Regions from separate parts of the Lentibacillus songyuanensis genome, predicted to be linked through region 2. Evidence: riboswitches for the same ligand, from Rfam matches in the RefSeq annotation. Region 2 holds a riboswitch; each other region holds the start of a gene.
What was found. Region 2 has a riboswitch for cobalamin ahead of WMZ97_RS05530 (ABC transporter substrate-binding protein). Riboswitches for the same ligand answer to the same signal wherever they lie in the genome.

Region 1 (7,323 bases), on a different contig from region 2:
GTTAAACTGCCTTCTTACGTTATCCTTATAAACGAAAATCATCCTCATTTTAAGAGCCTTAAATTATGAGTCAAAAGAACTGTATTTCACAAAGATTGGGGTTAAACTTGCTTCTTTGTAATAGGATGAAGAACAAGGGCGCAAATATCTGGACCAAGGAATGCCGACTAGGTTAAGCCTTGTCGCATAGACGATGAAGTTAGCTGCTTCTTTTTTATTTCGCAATAAGATAAAGGAAACATACTCTTTCAACAGGGATATATCGAGATGTTTTGTGTTTTTTTTAAATGTGTCGTTCTCGCTGATATTGTGCATGTGTTATACTTAATATAGAGGAGCATATACTTTATAATAATTTGTTTATGAGTCGATTAAGGTTTCCCACTTGCCCCGATATGAATTGAGAAAATATGTGTGATGTCTAGAAATAATATCTTAGAAAGGATGAAAGAAATGATAGCAACGATTATTATCATTGCCATTGTGGTCATCATTTTATTGTTTACCATCGTTTCCTATAACGGTTTGATCAAATACCGAAATTGGGTACAAGAGGCGTGGAGCCAAATTGATGTGCAATTAAAACGGCGTCACGACCTTATTCCCAACCTTGTCAACACTGTTAAGGGATACGCTAAACATGAGAAAGAAACATTGGAAAAAGTAGTACAGGCACGAAGTCAACTAGTGAATGGTACACCACAGGAGCGAATTGACGCAGATAACCAAATTCAGGGAGCGCTTAAATCGATTTTTGCGTTATCCGAATCTTATCCTGATTTAAAAGCAAACCAGAATTTCCTTAACCTGCAGGAAGAGCTGACGACGACGGAAAATAAAGTAGCTTATTCACGGCAGCTATACAATAAAACGGTCGCTGATTACAATATTAAGCGTGAATCCTTCCCGACCAATATATTAGCAGGGATGTTTAACTTTCACAGGGAAGAACAGCTATCCATTCCGGAAGCAGATCGTGAAGTACCTAATGTAACGTTTTAATGGGGGAAAATGATGCTCTATAAACAAATTTTACAAAATAAGAGAAAAACGATTCTGCTTATTACGGTGTTCAGTGTGCTTGTATTAGCGATTGGCTGGGCGATCGGATATTTATTTAATAATGATTTCTGGTCAGGAATAATCATTGCGGCAATCATTCTAGCATTCTACGTACCAGTTACGTATTTTTCCGCCACGTCACAGGTATTAACAATGTCTGGTGCGCAAGAAATAAAACGTGAAGATAATCCAATGCTGTTTGATGTGGTGGAAGAATTATCAGTGGCCGCTAGAATTCCAATGCCTAAAGTATATGTTGTGAATGACCCGGCGCCAAATGCATTTGCCACAGGAATCAAACCGGAAAAAGGTGCTGTGGCGTTTACAACAGGTTTGCTTGAGAGATTAAATCGGGAGGAACTTTCCGGAGTAGCAGCGCATGAAATCTCGCATATTCGCAATTACGACATCCGCTTAATGACAATTTGTATTGCGCTGGTTGGCGTCATTGTTTTGATTGCTCATTTTGGGTCACGTATGTTGTTTTTCAGTGGGGGCAGACGAAGTGGGAATAAGAAATCCAATCCAGCTTTAATGATCATTGCCCTTGTATTCGTTATTCTGGCACCGATCGCCGCGCAATTTGTCCAACTGGCGGTATCCAGAAATCGGGAGTACCTGGCCGATGCCTCCGCAGTTGAACTAACCCGTAATCCAACTGGACTAATCCATGCGCTACAGAAAATAAGTCAAGATTCACGAGATGTTAAAAATGCGAAAGAGGCTACGGCATCCATGTATATTTCGCGTCCACTGGGAAGTAAACGTAAAAAACGTGGTAGCTTATGGGCGACACATCCACCGATGGAGAGTCGTATTGAACGTTTGGAAAATATGTAACATAAAGGAGTCTCCTGTATATCACGGGAGACTTTTTTAAAAGGTTTGATAAGCATTGATTATTATTAACAGGACAGTTACCCCCTGAATAGCATGGATATAGAAATGAACATTGGAGGAAAAGAAAATGCAAATTCATGTTGTTAGGCGGGGGGAAACGTTATGGCAAATCGTCCAGCGCTATGGATCAAACCTTAATCAAATGGTATTGGTTAATCAGCTGGATGATCCGAATACATTAGTGGTCGGCCAAACATTGGTTGTTCCAAATCCAAACCGTGAGTATGTTGTTCAGCCTGGTGATCAATTAGGCTCGATTGCAAGTCGTTATGGGGTGTCGGTTCAAGAACTGGCAGCCGCGAATAATATTACAGATCCCTCAATACTTTATGTTGGGGAAATGCTTGTTATTCCATACGTGCAATATGTGATTCAATCAGGTGATACACTAGGCTCGATTGCGAGTCGTCATGATGTAACGATAAATCTACTCATGAAAGCGAACCAATTAACAGAGTCATCCGTATTGCATCCGGGTCAACGGCTGAGGATTCCGGTAGGCGCCCGGCCAATAATGGAGATTAATGCGTACAGTACGCATATCAATCAACAAGGAAAGGATGAAGTGCTTGTTCTGGGAAGGAATTTCACCTATCTTTCCCCATTTATGTATAGTGTAAAGTCAGATGGGACCATCACAAGCATGCAGGAGACGGGTTTGCTGGAAGCAGCCAGAGCCCATCAAGTGGCTCCTCTACTGGTATTAACGAACTTCTCAGGTGGGAACTTCAATTCCGATTTGGCTGCAACCATTTTCCGGAATCCAAATCTGCAGGAAACATTGATCACCAATTTACTGAAAAAAATTCAATCGAAGGGATATGCAGGGGTTAATTTTGACTTTGAATATGTTTACCCGGAGGATCGGGATAATTATACCGCTTTTTTACGACGCGTTGTCGCTCGGTTTCATCCTGAAGGATTGCTTGTATCGACAGCGTTAGCCCCTAAGGTTAAGGAAGAACAGCAGGGATTGCTTTACGAAGCGCACGATTATGGTGCCCATGGAAAAATAGTAGATTTCGTTATACTTATGACCTATGAATGGGGTTGGGCAGGTGGCGAACCGTGGGCTATTGCACCGATTAATATGGTCCGGGAGGTGTTGGACTACGCTGTTACGGTCATTCCGCGTAACAAAATCATGATGGGGATCCCGTTATATGGCCGTGATTGGAAGATCCCATGGCAACAAGGAACAACAGCTCGAACGGTCAGTCCATACGAGGCTGTTCAATTGGCCGGCCAATATGGTGCAGAAATTCAATATAATACAACGTATCAGGCTCCATTTTTCCGGTACACGGATAACAATGGCCAGCAGCATGAAGTATGGTTCGAGGATGCTCGAAGTATGCAGGCAAAGTATGATGTAATGAAAGCGTATGGGTTACGAGGCGGTAGTTACTGGGTACTGGGAAACCAGTTCCCGCAAAATTGGGCAGTATTAGAAGATAATTTTGTGGTCCGGAAGCTTTAACTGCAACATTCGACGAAGACACTTCTATAAAAAAAGGGTGTCTTATTTTTCATCTAAAAAATTGACGTCTTCATAGCATAACATGGTATACTGAATGAAATGGAATATATTGCTTTATGGTGACTTGTATAAGTTGAAAAGGGAAGCTGATGAAAATTCAGCGCGGTCCCGTCACTGTGATGAGGAGAATCTTTTTAAACCACTGTTTTTTAATGGGAAGGAAAAAGATTTGATGATCCAAAGCCAGGAGACCTGCCATAGGGAAGAGCATTTTTAACCTACGGGAAATAGGAGAATGTTACGAGATAATGCGATTTTTATATAATGAACGCTTATCTTTGTGCTGCGTTTAACATCTTCTTAGTAGAAGGTGTTTTTTATTTTAGGAGGAACAAATAATATGAAACAAATAGCGATTGGGGATTCCAAGACGATTCAGACGCGATTGGTACTTCCCCCTGATACCAATCACCTAAATACAATATTTGGTGGAAAAATATTAGCGTATATTGATGAATTAGCAGCATTAACCGCAATGAAACATGCAAATAGTGTAGTGGTGACAGCTTCTATTGATTCTGTTGATTTTCTGTCACCAGCTAAGGCGGGAGATTCATTAATATTAGAAGCAATGGTAACTTATACGGGAACCAGCTCTATGGAGGTTTATGTCAAGGTGCATGCTCATGATCTGATCAAGGATGAACGACGGTTAACAACGGAATCGTTTTTGACAATGGTTGCAGTCGATGAAAAGGGAGAACCAATTCCAGTACCAAGTGTTTTTCCCGAAACAGAGGAAGAGGGACAATTATTTCGATCCACTCCTTCAAGAAAGGAACATCGCAAGCATCGGGCAGCTATTCGTTAGGATGTGTTTTTTTGCTTGTTTGGAAAAGATTGCTTGCTTGATCAAAGTTTTGGTTCGTTTACTTGAAAAAATAGCGGTCGGTTACCTGTTTTGTTCGATGATGACTTTAAACGTTTCTCTGAATTTTTTCTCATCTTCTGCTGTAAAAGCTTTTGGCCCCTTTGTTCGTTTGCCGCTTTTTCTAGCCATGGCACTAGCGTAGCGGGTTTGTAGGAGTTGGTCAATGTTTTCATTAGTATAAACAAATCCTTTATGATGGAGGACAAGACAGCCCTTTGCCAGTCCGAGTGAAGCTAGTCCATAATCTTGGGTGACGATAATGTCGCCGCTTCTCGCTAACCGCATAATCCGGTAATCGGCTGCATCGGCTCCAGTATCCACGTAAATTGTTTCCACTCCTTGTGGTTGTTCGCTGTTGGAAAAATGGGCAAAGCTTTTTACAAGTACAACAGGGATCTGGTTGTCTTTGGCAATAGAAATGATGGAATCCTTAACAGGACAGGCATCTGCGTCTACGTACACGTTCATGTTTTTTCCACTCCTGTTCAGTAAGACAAAAGAAATAGTGGGTAGTTTGTATAAAACCAACTTGTTGACATGTTTATCATATAAAGGGTATGATATGACTATAATAGTGGTGAGGAAGGGGATTACCCCCTAACCTCTGGTGTTTTTGGAATCCTTATCCGGTTGGCACGGAGAAGGATTCTTTTCTTTTCGACTATATAAGTCTCGGTACGTTGTTACTATCGCACCAATAGCTGATGCAATAAGACTTATGATAGCCGTCAGAAGTAAAATCTTATCCACTTTTACACCCCCTTTCATTAAGGGGTAGGGCATATCATACCCTGCTTATTAATCTAATGTATTTTATTAGCGAAATCAATGGAAATGTATTGTGAATAATGAAAAAGGTATAGCAACCATAAACATATATGCTGATGCGAGGTGGAAGTGTGATGCGATTAGAACGGCCGTCGTTAAAATGGAAACAGGAACATGAAAGCTATGTAAAAGAATGGGGGCCTGAACGAATGGTTCCCAGTAGCTTTAATTTGTCTGGCTATGATACATATGGGGCATATTTAGAGGCGTTAGCGGCAAGGGAAAGTGGTGCTGGAAAATGGCTGCCAAGTACGAATTATTTTTTGATTGATGACCATGAACGAATGGTTGCAATGGTCGATATTCGTCACGAACTTAATGAATTTCTTTACAATGTGGGTGGTCATATTGGATATAGTACACGTCCATCCGAACGAAACAAGGGCTATGCAACATTCATTCTGAAAGAGGCATTGAAAAAGTGCCGGGAATTAGGTATTGATCGCGTGTTGGTAACATGTGATGAAGACAATGTTGGATCGGCCAAAGTTATTATCAATAATGGCGGTATAGAAGACGCATCTTATCAGGATACAGATGGAACGGTAAAACGTAGATTTTGGATTGAAACTGAGGGATAAAAAATGGAAAAGACAATAGTAATCGAAAACATGCTTGCATCCGATTGGGAGCAGGTTCGACATATCTATGTGGAAGGTATTCATACCGGTAATGCCACGTTCGATACAGAAGCGCCGTCATGGCAGGAATGGGACCAGAACCATTTATCCCGCCTTAACGGACAGTAAGGCCACCACTTCAAGATTTTGAGATGAAACTAAAAAAGATAAGTGGGGGTCAACTGCCCGTAAAGGTCCGATTCTGTTCAACTAACATTCAGTGGGGGAGAAAGGGCAGGCTAAAACCGTCACGTCCTTATACCTTTGCCTGCACTAGCACGTCATGTGCGTCGAAACCCCCCCACTGAATGAAGTTTCACTTTATCAAATTGCCGGCTAGTTGTACGTGATGGTGACGAGATTATTGGTTGGGCTGCATTAAGTCCTGTGTCCAATCGGCGTGCCTATGCCGGGGTGGCTGAAGCGAGTATTTATATTAGCCGAAAGTCTGCAGGTCAAGGTATCGGGAACAGACTATTAAAAGCATTGATCGAAGCGAGTGAAGCAAACGGATACTGGACATTGCAGGCAGGGATTTTTCCCGAAAACAAGGCTAGTATGCAACTGCATGCGAAGTTCGGTTTTCAACATATTGGAAATCGTGAGCGAATTGGCAAGCTTAATGGAGTATGGCGGGATGTAGCTATCTTAGAACGAAGAAGCAGTATTATAGGTGTAGATTAATCAAGACGGGAAACCAAACAAGGCTCCCCGTCTTTTCATTTTAGGTTATGATACCATTGTTCAGCAGCTTCCACTTCTTCAAAGATTAATTGATGCCCTTTGTTGCTCCAATAGATGTCAACGGAAGCATTTGCGGTCTCAAGCAAGGAATAAAGCTCTTTGGATTCTTCTGATGAACAAATGGGATCATTGGTTCCTGCAGTAATGAATACATGTTTACCGGATAGATCCGGTAGCTCCATTCCCCTTCTTGGAACCATTGGGTGGTGCAAAATAGCACCCTGTAATGCATTTTGATAATGGAATAGAAGACTAGCGGCAATATTAGCTCCATTGGAATAGCCGATTGCAATGATACGATTGCGATCAAAGTTGTATTCTTCTGCAGCTTGATCGAGAAACACATTTAATTCTTCTGTGCGAAAAATCAAGTCCTCCTCATCAAATACCCCTTCTGCAAGCCTGCGAAAGAACCGTGGCATTCCGTTTTCCTGCACATTTCCCCGCACGCTTAGAATATTTGCTTCCTGATCTATCTTTTTAGCAAGCGGAAGCAGGTCCTGTTCTGTTCCTCCAGTTCCGTGAAGAAGTAGTAATGTGGGTTTTGCTGGATTGTTTCCTTTTTGAAATAGATGTTTCATGTGAGTCTCCTTTCTAGATTAGTCGAGTTCCCGTACTTCAATTGGGATTAAGGTGTTTTCCAATTGCTGACGGTACTTTTCATACTGTGGTGGTAATTTTAGGCTTTGGCCCAGTTCCTCATTCGATTCATCGATGGCAAATCCAGGTGGGTCCGTTGCAATCTCAAATAAAATTTC
Region 2 (7,323 bases):
TCTGATGATTTAGTGGTTAAATTTAACTTCATTGACAATGACGAGGATCAAAATCAATTTCAAGGAGATTCATTAAACCTGGAATGGACATTCAATGCCAAACAAACCGCTGGTGATGACAAATAAGCGGTTTGCGAAAGTGACCACCCGGACTTGCTTTGTGGTAAAGGCAGGTCCGGGTGGTTTTTCTGTCTTTAATGAAACCAAGGATCTACTATATTTGCACACCATATCTTTAATTTTTCAAAAGACCGGATACAAGCTGCATTTTTATCAAGATATTTCTTTATTCAATGCCTTAAATAAGGCAAATACCATTAAAATCATGACAAAGGAGAATGGTAGAGCCGCTATAATGATGGTATTTTGCACCGCCGTTAACCCACCGACATATAGCAAAATCAATGCGACAGAGGATTGCGCCACACCCCAAATGATTTTGACGTTATTTGGCGGTGTCAATGAACCCTTCGTTGACTGCATACCTAAAACAAATGTCGCTGAATCAGCCGATGTGATAAAGAATGAGCCAATTAGCAAAATCGCAATAATGGAAAGGATGAACGATAACGGCATTTGGTCAAACATATTAAATAAAACAAGCTCGGTAGTGTATTGGGTCAGGTCAACACCACTATTTTGTACATCGCCTGCTGTTGTACCAAATGCAGCAAACCATATCGATATAAACAGTGTTGGAATGACCATCACACCTAACAAAAACTGCCTGATCGTTCTTCCTCGAGAAACTCGAGCAATAAACATTCCTACAAAAGGAGCCCAGGCAATCCACCATGCCCAAAAGAAAATGGTCCAATTATCATGCCAGGCCCGGTTGTCATCCGCGAGTGGTGCAGTACGAAAGCTCATCTCCACAATATGCTGCATATACTTCCCGAACGTGTCGGTGAACATATCCAGTATAAGTAATGTAGGACCGACGATTAGGACGACAATGAGTAACAGGACGGCAAGCACCATATTCGTATTCGATAAATATTTTATCCCTTTACTTAATCCGGACCATGCCGAAATAATAAAGAGTACTGTCACCACCGCAATAATTATAAATTGGGAGGTAAAGCCAACGCTTATTCCAAACAAATGTGAAAGCCCTGCATTAATTTGCGCTGCCCCAAAACCAAGCGACGTCGCGACGCCGAACACGGTTGCAAACACTGCCAATACATCGATCAGAACACCGAGCGGGCCGTTCATTTTCTCCCCGAATATCGGCTTTAATGTTGCCGAAATCAACCCTGGTTCTTCTTTGCGGAATTGAAAATACGCTAATGACAGTGCGACAATTCCATACATAGCCCAAATATGGACGCCCCAATGAAAATAACTATAAGCAAGCCCTTCCTTAAAAGCAGCTCCTGTTCCCGGTTCTTCTGATGCGGGATCGAGCGCATAATTAAATAATGGTTCAGCAGCGCCATAAAAAACCAGGCCAATGCCCATTCCTGCTGAGAACAACATGGCAATCCATGTCGGTGTAGAAAAATCGGGCCGTTCATGGTCCTTGCCAAGTCGAATTTTTCCGTATGGACTGATCGCAATAATAATGGCAATAATAATCATGACCGACATCAGCAGCATGTAATACCAGCCAAATGATGTCGCAACAAACCCCTTAATGTTTCCAGTTATTTTTTCAAATTGAGATGGAAAGGCAGCGCCAAATATGACGGCCAAGGCTACTAAAACTAATGTTATATAAAATACTTTCGAGACTCTCTTCATGTTCCCCCCTGAGAAGTTTTTGACATAACAATAACAATAACAAAGTCTTAGCCACAGTGCAACGTAACATAGATGGAACCAAATAAATGAACCGCAATTGTATTATCATCAATTAGAATCTTCAATAAATAAAAAGATGCATGAGCAACCAACTTGTGATATGATAAGGGTAATTTAATATGACAACGTACCACAAGGGGAGCGTAAGGCTGAGAGCGAACCAATGAGTTCTGACCCTTTGAACCTGTTAGTTAGTACTAGCGTAGGGATGTGGTGATTAAAATACTTATTGGTAATGATACTGGTTTACAAGAATTCCTGTATCTTTAGCATGCACATTTCATTCACTTATGTCTCCCTTTTGGTTCGTTCAGGAGGAGGCATTTTTTAATATGCGAAAACTTGGCTTGCAAACAATGATTGAAGTGGCGATATTCGCTGCATTTGCTATGGTGCTCGACTTATTGCCGTCATTACACTTTGGACCATCCATTTCGATTTCTTTTGCAATGGTACCCATTTTTATTGTAGCCTTCCGCTGGGGTTTTGCCGCAGCTGCCTCGTCAGGGTTTCTTTGGGGACTGCTGCAGATAGCACTGGGCGAGGCATGGATTTTAACACCGACGCAAGCATTTATTGAGTATTTTATTGCGTTTGCGTGTATTGGATTTGCCGGTTTGTTTAGTAAGCAAGTGAAAGGTAACTTATTGAAGAATTATAAGGGGCGTGCACTGACCTGGATGACCATTGCTGTATTTGCTGGCGGTGCCGCTCGATATTTCTGGCATTTTGTTGCCGGGGTGATTTTTTTCAAGAAATATGCCATTGAAGCGGGTCAGTCACCATATGTGTATTCACTTGTTATGAATGGGATCACGTATCTGGCTGTATCGATTGCCTGTGCGATCGTTTTAGGATTGATTATTTCGAAAGCAGGACAGATCGTTACAAGTGCTAAACGTCTGAACGAACAACACAGAGCAAGTTAGATGAAAAACAGCCAAGCATGATACAAATACTTGGCTGTTTTTATTTGTTTCAGCTCGTTCAAAGAAGTATTTGATGAGATTATTTGTTTTTCGACATTTTTCTATTCGCTGGAATCCAGATGGTGTATACTAGAGTGGAAAATGAATACTGTGTAACAGATTCAGGTGTCTAGCTATTTGACTTAAAATGGAAGTTCGGTGTGAAGCCGACGCGGTCCCGCCACTGTAAATGGTTGTTGCCTTGCGAACCACTGTACATGGACATGTATGGGAAGGGAACGGGTAACAAGAACCATGAGCCAGGAGACTGCCTGATTCTGAAATCCCACGAACCTACGCGGATAGGAAGGGTGTGTTAGCTTGGCGGATCCTGCCGTTTTGTAACGAAACCGGTGATCAACCACTATGGTTAACGTCAGCACCTTTCATAATAGAAGGGTGTTTTTTCGTTGGCTAGAAAATTGTAAATTTTTATGCCTGTGAATAAATGGATGGCAGAGGGGAAGTTCAGCTAAGATCGCGACGTCTTGTCGCAACGCTGAACTGACCTACATCCTGTAGCCCTCCGTCCGGCTCCAGCGCGAAAGCTGTAGTGGCCAACACCCGTCTCCGTACGATAAGTCAACATCGGAGCAGGGGAAGTTCGGTTAAAACCGCCGCTTTGTGCGGCAACACTGAACCACCTTGCTTGGCAGGGCGCAGTCAATACGTCGCTAACCGGGCGCTTTTAGCCTTTGCCCTCACCGTGAAAAACAACTAGGAGGAATGATCATTGAAAAAGATTTATTTGCTTTTATTTTCTGCTATTCTATTCATCGGCATATTAGCCGGTTGTGGAAATTCAGAAGATAACGCTGACAAAAGTAAAGATAAAACAGACAATACCAAAACAGAACAGACAGACGAAGCAAGTTTCCCGGTAACGGTTACGGATGGGAATGGGGATAATGTAACTATTGAGGAAGAACCAGAACGAATTGTATCGGTTATACCAAGCGATACGGAAATTGCCTATGCTTTAGGTCTGGGTGATCAAATCGTCGGTGTATCGGATCACGATGATTATCCAAAAGAGGCAGCGGAGAAAGAAAAGGTTGGCGGGATGGAATTAAATGTTGAAAAAATCCTATCACTTGATCCACAATTAGTCCTTGCCGATCAAAGCAATGACGAGAAAGCACTAAAACAGATTAACGAAGCAGGTATTCCGGTGGTGGTCGTTGCCAGTGGTACTAATTTTGACGAGGTTTACGATGCGATTTCTTTAATCGGTCAGGCAACAGGAGCCCAAGATAAAGCGAAGCAGATAGTTGGCGATATGAAAGAGAAACTGACAGCTCTTGAAGACAAGGCAAAGGCTATCGGTCAGGATGAACAAAAAAAGGTCTACGTGGAAATCTCACCGTCACCGGATATATATACACCGGGAAAAAATACATTTATGGATGAATTGTTATCGATTATTCATGCAGAAAACGCAACTGGCGATCAGGATGGTTGGGTGAAGATTAATGAAGAACAAGCAATTACCAGTAATCCGGATGTGATTATTACGACGTATGGTTCCTATGTAGAAGATCCTGTAGCTGAGGTCGCGAAACGTAGTGGCTGGGAAGATGTTAAGGCGGTAAAAAACAAACAAATTTTTGATATTAATGAAGACCTTGTCAGTCGTCCAGGTCCACGATTGGTTAATGGTGTTGAGGAACTTGGAAAAGTCATTTATCCAGAAGTTTTCGATGACTAAGCGGATCGCAGCATATGGATTATTGGTACTACTACTTATTGTTTCTGTACTGCTGGGCATTTCGATCGGGTCGGTTCATGTACCAGTCACAACTATTGTACAATCGATTTTTTCAGCAATCACACACACATCCATTCCCGATTCCGTTGATCCGATGTATGTAAAAATTGTGATGAATGTACGGCTACCACGTGTGGTGTTATCGGGGATCATCGGTGCATCGCTGGCGATTGCGGGGGCTGCCTTTCAGGGATTATTACGAAATCCACTGGCAGACCCGTATACGCTGGGGGTTTCTTCAGGTGCCAGTGTTGGAGCAGTGCTGACGCTTTTTTTTCATTTATCCTTACCGTTTATCGGGTTGTATACGTTGCCAGTATTGAGCGTTGTTGCATCATTCATAACGATTTTTATGGTGCTTTTTTTTGCCAGACGTGTCGATCGTGGCATGCGAGTGGAAACGATTATCCTGACTGGTGTTATCTTTAGTTCATTTCTTGGTGCACTCATCTCGTTAATGATCGCACTCACAGGAGATGAATTACGACAGATTATTGGCTGGCTGCTTGGAAGTGTGTCCATGCGCGGCTGGGATTATGTCTGGATTATTCTGCCGTTCTTTGTTGTCGGGGCAGGCATATTAATGCTGCATGCTGCAGAACTAAATGCGATGTCCTTTGGTGAAAACCAGGCCAAGCATTTAGGGGTGAACGTGGAACGTAAGAAGTTAAATGTGCTGATAGCTGGCTCTATTTTAACCGGAGCAGCAGTAGCAGTTTCTGGAACAATTGGCTTTGTTGGTCTGGTGATTCCCCATTTTGTCCGCATCGTTTGGGGCCCCGACCATAAACATTTGCTGCCATTATCCATTTTAGCAGGTGCCGGTTTTCTGATTTTGGCTGATTTAGTATCCAGGACAATTATTGCACCGGCTGAATTACCGATTGGTGTGATCACCGCCTTGATTGGTGCGCCGATTTTTGCTGTTATTTTAATCCGCCGGCGGACTTGAATGATGACTTGCCTTAAGAAGGGAAAGAATCTTGTCAAGAAGGAGAAAAGAATCACGCAAGGTCGGGAGAGAGCAACCCGAAGTCGGGAGAGAACCCCATCAAGTCGGCAGAGAACAACCCATATTCTGAAGGTGATTTCCTTCAATCGAAAGCGAAGATCGCCCAAGCTCACTAAAACACACCGTCGTCGAAAGCAATGGCACAATTGGAAAAGGGGTAACAAATACATGATTCACGTTCACAATGTCTCAGGCGGGTATGCAAATAAAACAATCGTACACGATGTTACCTTCCAAGTGAAGGAAGGGGAGTTTTTTGGAATTATTGGGCCGAATGGGAGTGGCAAAACAACCCTTTTGAACATGGTTAGTGGTATATTGCCTGTACAGCAGGGAGAAATTACATTGAGTGGTCGGTTAGTCACGGATTTTTCTGCTAAAGATTTTGCCAGACAGGTAGCTGTTTTACCACAGCATACATCGCAAACGTTTAGTTACACCGTAAAGGAGACGGTTACACTTGGCCGGTATGCCCATCAAAAGGGACTGTTTTCCTCGCTAGCAAAAAAGGATGAACACGTTGTCCATGATGTTATGCAAAAGACCGGTGTTAATGCATATCAGGATGCCTTGCTGGATCAATTATCAGGTGGGGAGAGGCAGCGGGTTTATTTGGCACAGGCATTGGCCCAGCAGCCGAAAGTACTGTTACTGGATGAACCGACTAACCATCTTGATCTGGCTTTCCAGAAGGAGCTGCTTGATTTGCTCAAACAGTGGACGGTAAATAAAGAGCTGACGGTGGTATCCATCTTTCATGATTTAAACCTGGCAAGTATTTATTGTGATCGATTATTACTATTGCACCAAGGCCGGACAAAAATTTGTGATCGTCCGGATGACGTGTTAAAAGCAGCTACCGTCGAAGAAGTTTATCAAACAAAAGTGGAGAAACATCCTCATCCCAAAATTCCTAAGCCACAAATTATGCTTGTACCGGAAAAGCTGGAGACGCAAAAACCATTTCCTATTATCGATGACCGATTATTGCACATAAATGAAGAAGGGCTTTATCTTCAGTCCCCATATCCATTAAAAACGATGTCATCCGGTGTGACGGGTTCAGGAACAGGCTGGTACCAAACGTTTGTCAATCGGCATGTAGACAGAAACCTTCGATGTGATGATTATCAACAAGAAATGATGGGCTACTTAGCATCACGTGGATTTGATCCAAATAAGACGGTTGGGATGAAAACAGCTGCCAGCCCAACCGATGTGGCCTATCAATTCGTATCATCTGATGACTGCTCGGTATTTATCGTGGTGACTGCAGGAAGTGGCAATGCGGTCGATACAGCTCACGTGGGAAATCATGAATTTCATTCGAACCAACCATTTGTAACCATCAATACATGGGTCTTTGTAAATGGTAATCTAACTGACACGGCCTTTATTCAATGTATGATGCTCGCAACGGAAGCAAAGGTCAAGGCATTGCATGAGATTGCTGTGATGGACAATGTGACGGGAACCTCAGCAGACAGCATTCTTATTGCAGGGACACAGCATGGTCCAACACTTACCTATGGCGGATCGATCACATCACTTGGAAGCCTTGTCGGTAAAGGTGTTTATACGTGTATGAAACAAGCGCTTCATCATCACTTGAACGAGAAGAAATCCAATACACGATCTACCAACTAAAAACTTCATCATAGGAGTAGAAAAACCGGGAATCAAGTCGAATTCCCGGTTTTTCTATGATGCCATTAGTCGAAATACTTTTTAGCAGTGGTAGTAATATGCCCTAATAAAATGTAAAAAAT
Region 3 (7,323 bases), on a different contig from region 2:
ATGTCCACCCAAATGACGAAAAAATTATATGAAAAACGTTCGATCGGCATCCGGTTCAAGGAGTCACTATCCCGGTTATTATCACCGATCCTATAAGATTTTACAAAAGGAGAATGCATCATGGAGAGTAAGGCCTGTTCCAATTCATTAGTAGTAAAGACATCGCATGTTCTGCCGCCAGACACAAATCATCATGGAACTTTATTTGGCGGAAAATTGATGGCACATATTGATGATGTGGCGGCAATAGCAGCGGTTCGTCACGCTAGACTGCCGGTTGTTACCGCTTCTACCGATTCCGTTGACTTTCTAGAGCCTGTCAAGGAAGGAGATTCCATTTGTGTGGAAGCTTTTGTTACGTGGACGCATAACACATCGATGGAGGTTTTTGTTAAGGCGGTAACGGAAGATTTACTAACAGGAGATAGGGGTGTATGTACAACCGCATTTTTGACCTTTGTCGCGGTGGATCACAACGGCCGTCCGATCCCGGTCCCAGACGTATATCCAGAGACCGACCAGGAAAAGCAGTTACATCAAAGTGCCCCAGCCCGTGCTGAACAACGTAAGCAAAGGCGAAGAAACTCAAAGGAAATGGCCGAAAATTTTGGGACAGAATATCCGTGGAATAAAAAAAGAGGGTGAAAAAGTTTCGAGTTGTTTGTTAGGCAGATGGGAGCTGTTTTAACCGGCAGAGAGCACGCCGATTTCTGAAGCCGATGGACGGCAAGTGTCTTTTTCCAATAAAAAAAGGTTGTACCTAAACGTATAATTAAGATACAATATTGCAGTACACTATCAGGAAAAAAAGAAGCCAACCATACGGCTTCTTTTCTGTTTACAAGCCAGGGAAAAATCCATGCGACGTTTTTTTTAGGTCAATTACGGGAAAGGTAAAAAGATGCTTGGGATGATCAAGTTTCAAAAGGTATCAGAATAAAAACCAACGACGTACTGCAGATTGCGGCCTATTATTTAGAGACTTTTTGGCCAATATCTAATAAAAGGGGTTTTCATATGTTTGAAGGGAGAATCAATTTTACATGGACTTCATTGAAGCGTTAGTAAAGAATGTGAACGATAACTTTTTGACGTATGTTCTAATTGTCGTCTTACTTGGGTTAGGGCTATGGTTTACAGTAAAGACAAACTTTGTTCAATTTAAAATGTTTCCTGAAATGTTCCGGGTTATTTTTGATAAACGGGCGGTTAGTGCGAAGGGTAAAAAAGGGACTTCTTCATTTCAGGCATTTGCGATTAGTGCAGCTTCACGAGTTGGAACAGGAAATCTTGCCGGTGTAGCCTCCGCAGTAGCAGCGGGTGGACCAGGGGCCGTGTTTTGGATGTGGATCATTGCGTTATTGGGATCAGCGTCTGCCTTTGTGGAAAGTACGCTGGCTCAAGTTTATAAAGTACCCGAGGCGGATCAATATCGCGGCGGTCCAGCCTATTACATCGAAAAGGGGCTCAAAAACCGCGGACTTGCTATTGCCTTTGCTATTATTATTACATTTACCTATGGTCTGGTGTTTAATTCGGTCCAGTCGAATACGATTGGTCTGGCTTTTTCCAATGAGTTTCACTTTGATAGTAAGCTAATGGCAATAATATTGGCGTTATTGACAGCGATTGTAATTTTTGGCGGATTAAAGAGCATCGCCAACGTTACCCAAATCATTGTTCCGGTGATGGCTGTTCTTTATATTATCCTTGCTATTTATATATTAGTCGTTAATATAACAGCGATTCCAAACATGATTGCAGTCATTGTGGAAAACGCATTCGGGATTCGGCAAATAGCTGGTGGTGGATTTGGTGCTGCCATTATGATGGGAATTAAACGTGGATTATTCTCGAACGAAGCTGGTATGGGTAGTGCGCCAAATGCAGCAGCAACAGCTGAGGTCTCCCACCCAGCCAAGCAAGGTTTAATTCAGGCTTTGGGCGTGTTTTTTGATACGATTTTAATTTGTAGTGCCACTGCGCTTATTATTATTACCGCTGGCGGCTATGAGGGAAGCAAGCTCGACGGAATTCAAATCACCCAGAATGCTGTTCAGGCGCATGTCGGGGAGTGGGCGGCGGTCTTTATTGGCATAGCCATCTTCCTATTTGCCTACAGTTCGATTCTTGGAAATTATTATTACGGGGAAAACAACATTGGGTATATCAAAGACAGCAAAGTAGGGTTATTTATTTACCGTATTGCGGTTCTGTTGATGGTTGCTTTTGGAGCCATCGCATCGTTTGATCTTGTTTGGGCACTTGCTGATCTGACCATGTCTATTATGGCTTTAGTAAACCTATACGCCATTGCCAGACTGTTCAAGATTGCCAACCGCGTTCTAAACGATTACCGCGAGCAGCGCAAGGCCGGAAAGGATCCGGTATTTTACCGTGATACATTAGAGGATGACAGCGGTGTTGAATTATGGGATCGAAAAAACGCTTCACATGCAGATAAATAGATGATAAAGTGTAACTTCCTTTAATGGGGGAGCTCCAAGCTTGTTAAGAAATAGAAAAAGCTGTCTGCTGACGTGGACAGTTTTTTCTTTATCCACGTTTTTCCGAAAGATTTTTACGAAACCTATTGCCAAACGCACAAATTTAATTTAGGATAGGTAATAGTAGGTAATACAATATCTTGTGTAAATGTTTGCAGGTAAAAACTATATATAGTATTTGACACAAAAGATGCGAATTAGCTTAATTGGGAACCTGGTGCAAATCCAGGGCTGCCCCCGCAACTGTAAGTGCTGACGAACTGAGCAGAACCACTGTGATTTTCAAACAGGAAGGGCTCAGGTTTAGGATGAAGCATAAGTCAGGAGACCAGTCTTTCGTAGTTGTTCGAATGCCCATTGGTGACATTTGAATACATGTCTAAATAAAATTTCAATTTCTTCGGGGATGGAGAAAATGAAATAATCGTGCCGACCAGCAATTAGAAAGGAAATGATTTTAGCATTTCCTATTCCTTTTATGGAATAACTTGGCATTGTTGTTTCAATCCACTCCATTCACAGGTGTGGATTTTTTAATTTCCCGAAGCGTTAAGGGAGGAAGAAACAATGGAAACACAGATGGATACTACGGTAGATGGAATAATTGATGTTATTAAGGATGCAGCACAGAAGTATAATTTACAAGCAGAAGGGATTATTCAGCAATTAGCTACAATGGATACTTCCAAAGAGGAAGCAAACAATCATGCACTGTTTTACGCGTTAAATCACATCGCTATGGACCAGCCAGGGTGGACGTTTGTCGCAGCCCATATGTATTTAAATGAATTGTACCAGCAAGCAGCCGCAAATCGCGGGTATCATGCGGATCAAAAATATGGGGATTTTTATCAATTAATCCAAACACTTACGGATAAAGGTATTTATGCAACGGATCTGCTGGATGTATATGACAGAGATGAAATCATGTCCTTTGCTTCAGCAATCGATCCCCAGCGGGACAAGCTGTTTAATTATATTGGTCTCTTCCTGCTTGCCGATCGATACATAACACGTGATCACGACCATCAAGTATATGAACTGCCCCAGGAACGGTTCATGATTATTGCTATGACACTAATGAAGAACGAGGCAAAAGAGAAACGACTTGAATTGGTGAAGGAAGCGTACTGGGCAATGAGCAATTTGTATATGACCGTTGCTACACCAACCCTTGCCAATGCAGGAAAAAGCTTTGGCCAGCTATCATCCTGTTTTATCGATACGGTGGAGGATTCACTTGATGGGATTTATTTGAATAACTGGGATATTGCCAGACTTAGTAAGGATGGCGGCGGAATTGGTATTTATTACGGAAAAGTTCGTGCATTGGGTTCGGATATTAAGAAGTTTAAAGGAAACTCATCAGGGGTTGTGCCATGGATCCGCTTATTGAACGATACTGCGGTCAGCGTAGATCAGCTTGGTCAACGACAGGGCGCGGTAGCCATTTACTTGGATGTGTTTCATAAAGATATCATGAACGGTTTTCTTGATCTAAAAACAAATAATGGCGATGAACGTCGAAAAGCACACGATATTTTTACCGGCGTGGCCATTCCTGACTTATTTATGAAGAAATTGCAGGAAGTCGACGAAAATGGCCGAAGCATAGGGGAATGGCACACATTTTGTCCGCATCAGGTCAAGCAAATCATGGGCTGGAAGGATGCGTCTGGCAGAGCGCTTGGGTTAGAAGATTTTTACGATGAAACGGATCGTGCCTATTTTACCGAAAAGTACGAAGAGGCGGTTAATCATCCATTGCTGCCGCGCAAAACATATCGGGCGATGGATATTATGGCGCGGATCATGGTGGGACAGCTGGAAACGGGAACCCCGTATATGTTCTATCGGGATGAGGCAAATCGCCAAAATCCGAATAAACATGTTCGCGGTCAGGGACTAACGTCGATTTATTGCAGTAACTTATGCACCGAGATTATGCAAAATATGTCGGCAACAACGATTACAAATGAATATGAGGATGCGGATGGCAACATTGTAATGGTACGTAAACCAGGTGATTTTGTCGTCTGTAATCTATCATCGATCAATCTTCCGCGTGCGGTAGCGGATGACGTGATTGAGCGTTTGGTATCGATCCAAATGCAGATGCTCGATAATGTGATCGACTTGAATACGATCAAGGTAGGGCAGGCACAGATAACCAATCGGAAGTACCGCGCTGTAGGACTTGGTACGTTTGGCTGGCATCACTTGTTAGCACAGACTGGCATCCATTGGGAATCGGAACAGGCTGTTGACTATGCCGACCAACTTTACGAAACGATTGCTTATTATGCGATCAAAGCGTCAATGGAACTGGCGAAAGAAAAAGGGGCGTACAAGGAATTCACTGGATCGGAATGGGAAACGGGTGCTTATTTTGCTCGTAAAGGATATGATTCCGCAGCTTGGAAAGCACTGCAGGAGGAGATTTGCGAACATGGAATTCGTAACGGTTGGCTGATGGCGGTAGCCCCCAATTCGTCGACGGCAAAAATTGGCGGTTCAACGGATGGCATTGATCCAATCTATGCGGTCGAATATGCGGAGGAAAAGAAGAACTTTAAGTTTAAAGTAACGGCACCAGATCTTGACCATGAGACATATAATTACTATCGCCGTTCCAGACATGAACTGGATCAGCTGTGGAGTATCAGGCAGAATGCAGCCCGTCAGCGTCATGTGGATCAGGCAATCAGCTTTAATCTATACGTAAGGCATGATATTAAAGCGAAGGAATTATTGAACTTGCATGTAGAAGCATGGAAACAGGGTCTAAAAACCACGTATTATGTCAGAAGCACGTCTCAAGCGGAGATTGAGGAATGTGAAGCGTGCCATAGTTAGTGAGTGGATGTTAAAGATAAAGAATAATAGGGGGTCTGTCCGAGATCGCTGAAAAGTACCTTTTCTAATCGTTTGCAAGAAAACGGGCTGAAACGTGCGGGAGCGGACCTGAAACGTGCGAGAACAAGTTCGAAACGTGCGGGAATAAGCCCGAAACGTGCGAGAGCGGACCTGAAACGTGCGGGAACAAGCCCGAAACGTGCGACAGCGGTTTTGAAACGTGCGAGATGCAGAGGTTTTCAAAACGAATCGATTTCACTTTTTCAGCAGCCTCGGCTGTCCCCAAGGGAGGTTTTATCAAATGTCAGTCAATACACCAATCAAACGTATTAATTTATTGAACCCAGAGTATCCGAATAAGTCAACGGGTATTATCAACGGGAAATCTTCCGGACTATTAAACTGGAACGATATTGCTTATCCACAAATGTATGATCTATATCAGGCGTTGTTGTCAAACTTTTGGAAGGCGCAGGAAATTAATATGCAGGATGACATCAAACAGTGGGACTTGTTAAGCGAAACGGAGCAGGACGTTTTCTTACGGGTGAATACACAGCTTGCCATGCTTGACAGCTTGCAGACGCCGACCATGAATCAGGCGATGGACTATGTGACGGATTCCAGTTTTAAAGCGATTTTTGCTGTGATTTCGCAGCAAGAGGCGGTACACAATGAGTCATATTCGTATATTCTTAGTTCATTGGTGCCATTACGCGAACAGAATAGCCGCTTTAATCAGGCGAAAAGCGATCCTGTTATTATGAAACGTAACCAGTTGATTCTCGATGTATATGACGAGTTTCGATTTAATCCAACACCGGAGAATTTATTCAAGCTTGGTGTTAACTCGGTTAATTTAGAAGGAATCTACTTCTATGCTGGATTTGCCTTCTTCTATAATTTGGCACGCCAACAAAAAATGTTGAAAACGAGTACGATGATCAGCTATATTCAACGTGATGAGATGCAGCATGCTTATTTTATTACCCAGTTAATTCGAATACTGCTGGCAGAAAATAAGGAACTCAATACGGATGCGAATATTGATTATATTTACCAGGCTATTTCGCAGGCGACCGAACTGGAAAAAGAGTGGGCACATTACATTTTGGCTGCTATTGATGGGATTGATTTGGAGGAATTTGACCAGTACGTGGAGTATCTGGCCAATAAACGGCTGCGTCAAATCGGTTTGAAGAATCTTTATGTGGAACGAGAAAATCCCATGCCATGGATTCACGTCTTTAGTGATGAAATGATTAATGAAACAAAATCGGACTTCTTTGAACAAAAAGCGCGGACGTATTCTAAAGTAACCCAGTCCAATGGCTTTGAGGAATTGTAGGTGATGATGGAATGCGAATTGCAATTGTTTATACGTCGGTGACTGGTAATACGGAAGAATTGGCGGAAATTATGAAGGCAAAGTTTCAAGAACGATCCGTATATGTGGAATTGTTTCCATTGAAGGATTTTCCAATGGAGCGGATTTCGCAGTATGATGGACTGGTGATCGGCACATATACGTGGGCAAACGGCAGTATCCCTGGTGAGATGCTCGCTTTGTATGAGGAACTGGAAAGTGCAGATATGGATAGTATACCAACTGCAGTATTTGGTTCAGGCGATAGCTTCTTTCCCCACTTTTGCGGAGCGGTAGATGAATTTCGCGATATGTTGTATGTTCAGTCAGATTTGGCGGTGACGATGAAGGTGGAATTACGGCCACAATCTGATGATGTGAATAAGTGTGACAGGTTTGTTGATTGTTTGCTGGAGAAAGCCAGCCGACAACCAGAGCTAGTGTGATCTTGATAGCTTTAAATAATGGGGATGTACTATGGATCCAGCATGATAGCGTTCATGCTGGATTATTTCTGCATGATTCGTTTCGGGAGGGCTTGATGACTTCTGAAACGAGGCGTGATTATATATTATTCTTTCTTAATCGAATGGC

Region 1: another riboswitch for cobalamin. It lies ahead of WMZ97_RS08295 (acyl-CoA thioesterase); the one in region 2 lies ahead of WMZ97_RS05530 (ABC transporter substrate-binding protein).
Region 3: another riboswitch for cobalamin. It lies ahead of WMZ97_RS05645 (ribonucleoside-diphosphate reductase subunit alpha); the one in region 2 lies ahead of WMZ97_RS05530 (ABC transporter substrate-binding protein).

The regions. Positions count from the first base shown of each region.
Region 1 is NZ_JBCLVH010000006.1:115,358-122,680, forward strand. Features, by position in the region: gene WMZ97_RS08280 (LemA family protein) at 454-1,002, shown strand; gene htpX (zinc metalloprotease HtpX) at 1,015-1,902, shown strand; gene WMZ97_RS08290 (LysM peptidoglycan-binding domain-containing protein) at 2,030-3,442, shown strand; cobalamin riboswitch at 3,543-3,716, shown strand; gene WMZ97_RS08295 (acyl-CoA thioesterase) at 3,843-4,313, shown strand; gene WMZ97_RS08300 (YaiI/YqxD family protein) at 4,395-4,841, opposite strand; gene WMZ97_RS08305 (GNAT family N-acetyltransferase) at 5,276-5,782, shown strand; gene WMZ97_RS08310 (GNAT family N-acetyltransferase) at 5,786-5,950, shown strand; partial or broken gene WMZ97_RS08315 (N-acetyltransferase family protein) at 6,164-6,505, shown strand; gene WMZ97_RS08320 (alpha/beta hydrolase) at 6,541-7,146, opposite strand; gene WMZ97_RS08325 (ring-cleaving dioxygenase) at 7,165-7,323, opposite strand, start outside.
Region 2 is NZ_JBCLVH010000003.1:309,850-317,172, reverse strand. Features, by position in the region: gene WMZ97_RS05545 (CalY family protein) at 1-126, shown strand, start outside; gene WMZ97_RS05540 (glycine betaine uptake BCCT transporter) at 274-1,746, opposite strand; TPP riboswitch at 1,932-2,032, shown strand; gene thiT (energy-coupled thiamine transporter ThiT) at 2,139-2,735, shown strand; cobalamin riboswitch at 2,882-3,064, shown strand; gene WMZ97_RS05530 (ABC transporter substrate-binding protein) at 3,508-4,482, shown strand; gene WMZ97_RS05525 (FecCD family ABC transporter permease) at 4,475-5,494, shown strand; gene WMZ97_RS05520 (adenosylcobinamide amidohydrolase) at 5,723-7,201, shown strand.
Region 3 is NZ_JBCLVH010000004.1:1,638-8,960, forward strand. Features, by position in the region: gene cls (cardiolipin synthase) at 1-96, shown strand, start outside; gene WMZ97_RS05635 (acyl-CoA thioesterase) at 121-645, shown strand; gene WMZ97_RS05640 (alanine/glycine:cation symporter family protein) at 1,044-2,468, shown strand; cobalamin riboswitch at 2,679-2,858, shown strand; gene WMZ97_RS05645 (ribonucleoside-diphosphate reductase subunit alpha) at 3,075-5,363, shown strand; gene WMZ97_RS05650 (hypothetical protein) at 5,436-5,696, shown strand; gene WMZ97_RS05655 (ribonucleotide-diphosphate reductase subunit beta) at 5,665-6,711, shown strand; gene WMZ97_RS05660 (flavodoxin domain-containing protein) at 6,723-7,175, shown strand.